2 regions of the Rhizobium sp. GCM10022189 genome follow, and region 2 is predicted to be linked to the other one. Evidence: predicted binding sites of a transcription regulator. Region 2 holds the regulator's gene; the other holds the start of a gene.

Region 1 (4,425 bases), on a different contig from region 2:
TATCCAGGCTCCAGTACTGGTTGTTCAGCGCCGTGAAGAGAAGCGGCGCGGTTTCGCCCGAAATGCGGGCGATCGCCAGAAGGACACCGGTCAGGATGCCCGTCGAGGCGGCGCGGTAGAGGACGTTGAGCGTGACCTTCCAGCGCGGGATGCCGAGCGAAAGGGCTGCCTCGCGCATGACGTCGGGCACCAGCCGCAGCATCTCGTCGGTCGTGCGCACCACGACAGGCAGGAAGATGAAGGCGAGCGCGATGCCGCCGGCAAAGCCGGAGAAACGCGCCGTCGGGCGCACGACCAGCTCGTAGACGAACAGGCCGATGATGATCGACGGGGCCGAGAGCAGGATGTCGTTGACGAAGCGGATCGCCTCGCCGAGCCGCTTGCCGCGGGCGAATTCCGACAGGTAGGTGCCGGCCAGCACGCCGATCGGCGTGCCGATGACGACGGCGAGCACGACCATCAGCAGGCTGCCCATGAAGGCGTTGGCAAGACCGCCGCCGTCTTCGCCGGGCGGCGGCGTCATTTCGGTGACGAGGCTGGGGCTGAGCGCCGACAGGCCGTGGACGAGCGTCGTCCAGAGGATCCAGACGAGGAAGACGAGGCCAAGCACGGTGGCGATACCGCAGAGCGTCAGCGCGATGGCGCTGCCGAGCTGGCGGCGACGGTAGAGGGAGCCGGAATAGGTAGCCATGGATTATTCCCCCCTCTGCCTTGCCATGCGCACCAGCATGAGCTTGGCGGCGGCCAGAACGATGAAGGTGACGACGAAGAGGATGAGGCCGAGGGCTGCGAGCGACGACCGGTAGAGATCGTCGGACGCCTCGGCGAATTCGTTGGCGAGCGTTGCGGCAATCGAGGTGCCGGGCTCCATCAGCGATATGGCGATGTTATGGGTGTTGCCGAGCACGAACGTCACCGCCATCGTCTCGCCGAGCGCGCGGCCGAGACCGAGGAAGATGCCGCCGACGACGGCGGTGCGGGTGTGCGGAATGACGATGTCGCGCACCACTTCCCACCGGGTCGAACCGAGTGCATAGGCCGATTCCTTGAGCTGCGCCGGAACGACCAGGAAGACATCGCGCATGACCGAGGAAATGAAGGGGATGATCATGATCGCCAGCACGATGCCCGAGGTCAGCATGCCGATGCCGAGCGGAGCGCCGGAGAACAGGGCACCGATCAGGGGGATCGGGCCGAGCCAGTCGATCAGCACCGGCTGGATATAATCCGACATGAAGGGCGCGAAGGTGAAGAGGCCCCACATGCCGTAGATGATCGAGGGGATGCCGGCCAGAAGCTCGACGGCACCGCCGATCGGCCCGCGAACGGAGCGCGGCGCCACCTCGGTGATGAAAACCGCAATGCCGAGACTGACGGGAACGCCGATGACCATGGCGAGCGCCGACGTGACCAGCGTGCCGTAGATCGGCACGAGGCCGGCAAACTTCTCGGCGACCGGATCCCAGTCCGTGCCGGTCAGGAAGCCGAAACCGAAGGTGCGGAACGCCAGCAGCCCGCCCATGGCCATGGAGATCGCCGCTGCCAGCAGGGCGACCAGGACAAACAGGCCGCAGCCCAAGACTATCCAATAGAAAATACGATCGCCTGCAGCGCCGTCGCGGCGCTTCACGCCCGCGGTCTCGGCGGGCAGCGATGCCAATGCTTCGCTCATATCCGTACGCTCTGCTGCTTTGAGGGGGTGTCAACGGCATTCGGGGCGGAAAGCCAAGCTTCCCGCCCCGACCGCAGTTTCGTCAGGATCAGCTCTTGAAGGAGGCTGTCCAGTAATCCTCGATCTGCTTCACGAGGGTCTCCGGAAGCGGGACGTAATCGAGCGAGGACGCTTCCTTCTGGCCCTTTTCGAGAGCCCACTTGAAGAAGGAGAAAGCAGCCTTGGAGCGGGCGGCATCCTTCGGCTCCTTGTACATGATCGCCCAGGTGGTTGCCGTGATCGGCCAGGCCTTCTCGCCCGGAGCGTTGGTCATGATCAGGTAGAAGTCCTGGGCCTTGCCCCATTCGGCGCTGGCAGCGGCAGCCGAGAAGCTTTCGGCGTTCGGCTTCGGATACTGGCCGGCCGCGTTCTGGACGAGAACGTAGGGCAGCTTGTTCTGCAGGGCGTAGGCATATTCGACGTAGCCGATCGAATCCTTGACGCGGGTGACGTAAGCGGCGACGCCTTCGTTGCCCTTGCCGCCGATGCCGACCGGCCAGTTGACGGCGGTGCCTTCACCGACCTTGGTCTTCCAGTCTTCGTTGACCTTGGAGAAGAAGTTCGTCCAATTGAAGGAGGTGCCCGAGCCGTCCGAACGGTGAACGACGGCGATCTGGCTGTCGGGCAGCTTCAGGCCGGGGTTCAGGTCGGCGATTGCCTTGTCGTTCCACTTGGTGACGTTGCCGAGGTAGATATCGGCGAGAACCTTGCCGGAGAGCTTGAGTTCGCCTGATTTGATGCCTTTGACGTTGATGACGGGAACGATGCCGCCGACAACGAGCGGGAACTGGCCGAAACCGCCGGCCGTCAGGTCTTCCGGCTTGAGCGGGGCGTCGGAAGCGCCGAAGTCAACCGTTGCAGCCTTGATCTGGGCAATACCGCCGCCCGAACCGATCGACTGGTAGTTCAGCTTGTCGCCGGTTTCCTTGTTGTAGTCTGCCGACCACTTCGAAAGAACCGGGTAGACGAAGGTCGAACCGGCACCGGTAATATCGGCAGCAGAGGCCGAGACTGCCAGCGCGGCAACCAGGCCAGCGCCGAGGCAGGCCGAAAGAAGTTTCTTGGTGAGCATTTGGACTCTTCCCTGATGGAACGAAAGGACGACGAGGTCCGGCGCCATGGAGGGGGTGTCCATTATCGAGGGCGCTGAATTTCCCCGTCACAGCAGGGGGGCTAGGCGCCTATTATTACAGTTTGATGACAGTTTGTGACAGGCAAGGTGCGATGCAAGGCTGTGCATAAGTTGCTGAAGTCACTGACTTTCCGAATGAATCGGGCGTTAACAAAGCTTTAGTGAAGAGGGTGCGGCGCGATTGCCGCAGGGCTGCGGTCGATTGCCGCAGCCCTGCCGGCAATTGTCGCAATCAGGCCCGGGAAATGCCGTAACGGGGCGCCGGCCTGTCATGGGAAAGGTTGGGGCCGAGGCCGTGGCGGGCGGCCGTGAAAGCGTCGAAATCGGCGATTTCAGGCAGAGAGGGAATGGTGATCAGTTCGCCCTGGTCGAAGCCTGCGAGAGCGGCATCCACCATGTCGGTCACATCCATCACCATGGACGGCGGGAAGTGGTCGAAGGAGCGGCCGGCGCGCTCGAAGATCTCGGTGCGGGTCAGCCCCGGCAGCACGGCCTGGAACTTGACGCCCCTGGTGCCGGCTTCGGCATGCAGCGCATGAGTGAGGTTCAGCACAAAAGCCTTGGTGGCGCTGTAGGTGCCGTTGAAACGCTCGGGAATGAAGGCGACGACGGAAGCGATGTTGACGACCGCGCCCTTGCCGCGCCCGGCAAAAATCTGGGCGGCGGCTACGGCAAGCCGGTTTGCGGCAACCACGTTCAGCTCGATCATGGTTTCGAGGTAATCGATATCGTCGTCCAGCAGCGCGCCCTTCGGGCCGATACCGGCATTGTTGACGAGAAGCGTGATCGCCTCGTCGTCACGCAGGCGCTGCTCGACCTTGCGCACGTCTTCCCGCCTGGTCAGGTCCGCCGGAAGCACATCCACCTTGCCCCCCTGCTCCGCCGAAAGCTTTGCGGCGAGCGCATTCAGGCGGGAGGCGTCGCGGGCGACGAGCAGCAGATCGTAGCCGCGTCTGGCGAGACGGTCGGCATAGGTTGCGCCGATGCCCGACGAGGCGCCGGTAACAAGGGCAGTTCCGAGAGTAGAGGCAGACATGTTCCATCCTTTCACGACTGGAATTTAGTGGTATATGCCACTATTTGAGAAGGGAGGAGAATATGTGCAAGGGGCACGCTGAAAAATAAGCGCGGCGGCGATTGACGGATCGCAATAGACTGGAGACATCGGCCGCAGGAGAACGGTGATGAACAAACGGACGACACTTTTCGAGGGCTGGCAGGTCTGCAGCAACAGCGCGCTGAAGCGCGCCACAAGGCAGCTCGGCCAGCTCTATGACGACGCCATCGACGCGAGCGGCCTTCGCGGCACGCAATATACGCTGATCACGCAGATCCACATGAATTCCGGCTCGTCGCTCAAGGCGCTGGCCGAGAGCATGGTGATGGATCTTTCGGCCCTCGGCCACACGCTGAAGCCGCTGATCCGCGACGGACTGGTTGAACTCGTGCCCGACGAGAAGGATCGCCGCGTCAAGCGCGCCAGGCTGACGCAAGCCGGCATCGAGAAATGGCAGGAAGCGACCGGGCTGTGGCGGCAAGCGCACGAGCACTTCGAGCAGCTTTTCGGCGAAGAGAAGGCAAA
Region 2 (4,425 bases):
ATGTGGATTCCTTCCTCGCAGGCAGTCCGGGAGCGGGTGCCGCAAGGCTGTGTTTCAGCCCCAGGCCGGCATGGAACGGTGGTCGCGGCGCTGTAGCGCGATTTTCTGATACAGATGCGGTATTCTCGTCGAGCAGCGCGACGCACACAGTCGCTCAGGGGTGCCAATGGAGATCGATCCAAAGCGCATGACAATCGGGTTCGTCGGGACGGGCACGATTACCGAGGCCGTCGTCACCGGTCTGGGGAAGACAGCGTTTTGCGACACACCGGTCATGCTGTCACCCCGTAACGCAGGCGTCGCCGCCCGCCTCGCGGCGGCAAACCGGAATGTGTCGATCGCTTTGGGCAACCAGGATGTTCTCGACCGATCCGATCTCGTATTCGTGGCGGTGAGGCCGCAAATTGTCGAGGAGGTCGTCCGCTCGCTGCGATTTCGGCCGGACCACCATGTCATCAGCTTTGTCGCGGTCACACCAATGGATCAGCTGCTGGCATGGATCGACCAGCCGGTTCGCCTAAGCCTGGCAATTCCCCTTCCGTTCGTCGCAGATCTTCAGGGCGCGACTGCAATCTACCCGCCCGACGAGGTTTCCCACGCCCTCTTTTCGGCGCTCGGAACAGCGATCCAGGTCGAAAACAAGGCGGAGTTCGAACTTCTCGCGGTGGCGAGCTGCCTGATGGCCACCTATTTCGGCATCCTGGACGCGACCTCGACCTGGCTGCAGAGCCAGGGGCTTTCGGGAACGGCTGGCGACGCCTACCTCCGCCAGTTGTTTTCCGGTCTCGCCCATACTGCTAGCGCAAAACCTGTCGCGCGTTTTGACGAACTCATCGGCGAGCATTCGACCAGGGGCGGATTGAATGAACAGGTGCTCGAAGACTTTCGCGCGTTTGGCGGCACTGCGGCCCTGCAAAGGGCGCTTGATCGAATTCTTGCGCGTGTCCGCCTGTAAGGCGCCGGGTCTCTCGACGTTTGCTTTCGGCGCCTGGTGTCGGCTTTCATAAGGAGTTCGGGGGGCCAGAACAAACAAACGGGCCGCCCGGCAAGCGAGCGACCCGTTCGTGACCTCCGATTGCTCGGATCAGGCTTCCATCGAATATCCCGCGCCGCGCACGGTGCGGATGACATCCTGCATGTTGGAGAAGTTCAGCGCCTTGCGCAGGCGGCCGACATGGACGTCGACGGTGCGTTCGTCCACGTAGATATCGTGGCCCCAGACGCCGTCGAGCAGCTGCGAGCGGGAGAAGACGCGGCCCGGCGACGACATCAAAAATTCCAGCAGGCGGAATTCGGTCGGGCCGAGGCGGACTTCGCGGCTCTTGCGGTGGACGCGGTGGGTTTCACGGTCAAGCTCGATATCGCCGCATTTGAGAACGGTGGAGAGAACCTCCGGGCGGGCGCGGCGCAGCATGGCCTTGACGCGGGCAACCAGTTCCGGCGTGGAGAAGGGCTTGACGACATAATCGTCCGCGCCGGTCGAAAGGCCGCGCACACGCTCGCTCTCTTCGCCGCGCGCCGTCAGCATGATGATCGGCAGGCGCTCGGTCTCCGGCCGCATGCGCAGCCGCCGGCAGAGCTCGATGCCGGAAACGCCCGGCAGCATCCAGTCCAGGATGAGCAGGTCGGGCGTGCGCTCCTGAAGCCGGATCTCGGCCTCGTCGCCACGGAGGATCGTATCCACCTCGAAACCTTCGGCCTCGAGGTTGTAGCGCAGCAGCACGCTCAGCGCCTCTTCATCTTCAACAACTGCAACTCTTGGGATCATGCGTGTCAGTCTCCTAATGCACGATCCTTAAACCGGGGGTGATTTAAGCAAGGGATCATGCAGAAAGTCGGAATTGGCTGCACCCTCGCGCGCCCCCGGGGCGGGGCGCGCGTGCAATCGGCGGCCGGGATTACTCCGTGACGGCGCCGACGGTGTTGGAGCTGTCGTCCTTCGGACGCTCGCCCTCCGGCTGGGCACCGGTTGCCATATAGTAGATCGTCTCGGCGATGTTGGTCGCGTGGTCGCCGATGCGCTCGATGTTCTTGGCGCAGAAGAGAAGATGCGTGCAGCTCGTGATGTTGCGCGGATCTTCCATCATGTAGGTCAGCAGTTCGCGGAACAGCGAGGTGTACATCGCGTCGATCTCGTCGTCGCGCTCGCGGATGGACTTGGCCTTGTCGGCCGAACGCGTCGTGTAGACGTCGAGCACTTCCTTGAGCTGGACGAGCGCCAGTTCGGAGAGGTGTTCGAGGCCGCGGGCGAGCTTGCGCGGGACGCCGGTGCTCTGCACGGCGATGACGCGCTTGGCGGTGTTCTTGCCGAGATCGCCGACGCGCTCGAGATCGGCGGCGATCCGGATCGAACCGATGATCTCGCGCAGGTCGGAGGCCATCGGCTGGCGGCGGGCGATGGTGACGATCGCCTTGTCGTTGATTTCGCGCTCGGCGTGATCGAGGATCACGTCGTCGGAAATGACCTTCTGGGCGAGCGCCGTGTCACCGTTGACGAGCGCGCGGACGGCTTCGGCGCCCATCTGTTCGGCAAGGCCGCCCATCTCGGAAATGCGCCGGGACAGGAACTTCAGATCGTCGTCGTAGGCGGAAAAAATATGTGTCGATGCCATTGGGCTTTGTCCTCGAAAATCGGGAAGGCTTCACATCGCCAAAATCAGCCGAACCGGCCCATGATATAGTCCTGGGTGCGCGGGTCGTCCGGGTTGGTGAACATCTTGTCGGTATCGTTCTCCTCGACCAGGTTGCCGAGGTGGAACATGGCCGTGCGCTGTGATACGCGAGCGGCCTGCTGCATGGAATGCGTCACGATGACGATCGTGTAGTTTTCGCGCAGCTCGTGGATCAGCTCCTCGACCTTGGCGGTCGCGATCGGGTCGAGCGCCGAGCAGGGCTCGTCCATCAGGATGACTTCCGGGCTGACGGCGACGGCGCGCGCGATGCACAGGCGCTGCTGCTGGCCGCCGGACAGGCCGGTGCCGGATTCATGCACGCGGTCCTTGACCTCGTTCCAGAGGCCGGCGCGCTGCAGGCTCGACTCGACGATCTGGTCGAGATCGGCCTTGGACTTGGCAAGGCCGTGGATGCGCGGGCCGTAGGAGACGTTTTCGTAGATCGACTTCGGGAACGGGTTCGGCTTCTGGAACACCATGCCGACGCGGGCGCGCAGTTCGACGACATCGATATCCGGATCGTAGATATCGTCGCCGTCGAGCGAAATCTTGCCGGTGACGCGGCAACCGTCGATCGTGTCGTTCATGCGGTTCAGCGAACGCAGGAAGGTGGACTTGCCGCAGCCCGACGGGCCGATCAGCGCGGTCACGGTGTTTTCGCGGATGTTCAGATTGACGTCGAAAAGCGCGCGCTTCTCGCCGTAATAAACGGAGACATCCTGACCGATCATCTTATACGGGACGTTGCTCATTTTCTGGTCCAGCGCCTTCTCAACTGCGGCTTCCGTCAACATGTTCATGATCTCTACTCCGTTTACCAGCGGCGCTCAAAGCGACGACGCAAGAGGATAGCTCCGATGTTCATGACGATGAGGAACAGGAGCAGGACGATGATGGCACCCGAGGTTCTTTCCACGAAGGCGCGCTCGGCTTCGTTGGCCCACATGTAGACCTGAACCGGAAGTGCGGTGGAGGGATCGAGCGGCGTGGTCGGCGCCTGGGCGACGAAGGCGACCATGCCGATGAGCAAGAGCGGCGCGGTTTCGCCGAGTGCGTGGGCAAGGCCGATGATCGTGCCGGTCAGGATGCCGGGCATGGCAAGCGGCAGCACATGGTGGAACACCATCTGCATCTTCGAGGCGCCGAGGCCGAGGGCGGCGGAGCGGATCGAGGGCGGCACGGCGCGCAGTGCGGCACGCGTGGCGATGATGATCGTCGGCAGCGTCATCAGCGTCAGCACCAGGCCGCCGACCAGCGAGGCCGAACGCGGCAGGCCGGCGAAGTTGATGAAGACCGACAGGCCGAGCAGGCCGTAGACGATGGAGGGGACGGCGGCGAGGTTGTTGATATTGACCTCGATCAGGTCCGTCAGCCTGTTCTTCGGCGCGAATTCCTCGAGATAGATCGAGGCGGCCACACCGATCGGCAGCGCAAGGACGAGAACGATCAGCATCAGGTAGAGCGAGCCGATGAGGGCGACGCCGAGGCCTGCGGCTTCCGGGCGGCTGGAATTGCCGTTGACGAAGAGGCCGGTGTTGAACTCCTTCTGGAGCGCACCGCTCGCCTTCAGCTGGTTCATCCAGCCGACCTGCTTGTCGTTGACCTTGCGGTTCTTCTCCTCGACCGAAAGATCGATCTGGCCCTTGTTGGCGCTGTCGATATTGGCTTCGGCGAGAACCGTGACGTTGACGGTCTTGCCGATGATCGACGGGTCGGCGACCACCATGTCACGCAGCTGGATCGGCGCGCCCTT

What was found. The regulator PhoB, encoded in region 2, activates phosphate uptake and scavenging genes when phosphate is short. The targets are predictions, from matches to a motif close to TGTCATNNANCTGTCAT.
Region 1: pstS (phosphate ABC transporter substrate-binding protein PstS) is a predicted target of PhoB. The motif match lies at 2,898-2,914, and genes of this name have one in related genera.

Annotation. Positions count from the first base shown of each region.
Region 1 covers NZ_JBHSOR010000057.1:39,335-43,759, forward strand. Annotated here, with positions in the region: gene pstA (phosphate ABC transporter permease PstA) at 1-691, opposite strand, end outside; gene pstC (phosphate ABC transporter permease subunit PstC) at 695-1,672, opposite strand; gene pstS (phosphate ABC transporter substrate-binding protein PstS) at 1,761-2,783, opposite strand; gene ACFPWW_RS27335 (SDR family NAD(P)-dependent oxidoreductase) at 3,076-3,879, opposite strand; gene ACFPWW_RS27340 (MarR family winged helix-turn-helix transcriptional regulator) at 4,028-4,425, shown strand, end outside.
Region 2 covers NZ_JBHSOR010000049.1:613,819-618,243, forward strand. Annotated here, with positions in the region: gene ACFPWW_RS24100 (pyrroline-5-carboxylate reductase) at 167-955, shown strand; gene phoB (phosphate regulon transcriptional regulator PhoB) at 1,085-1,768, opposite strand; gene phoU (phosphate signaling complex protein PhoU) at 1,899-2,612, opposite strand; gene pstB (phosphate ABC transporter ATP-binding protein PstB) at 2,657-3,472, opposite strand; gene pstA (phosphate ABC transporter permease PstA) at 3,487-4,425, opposite strand, start outside.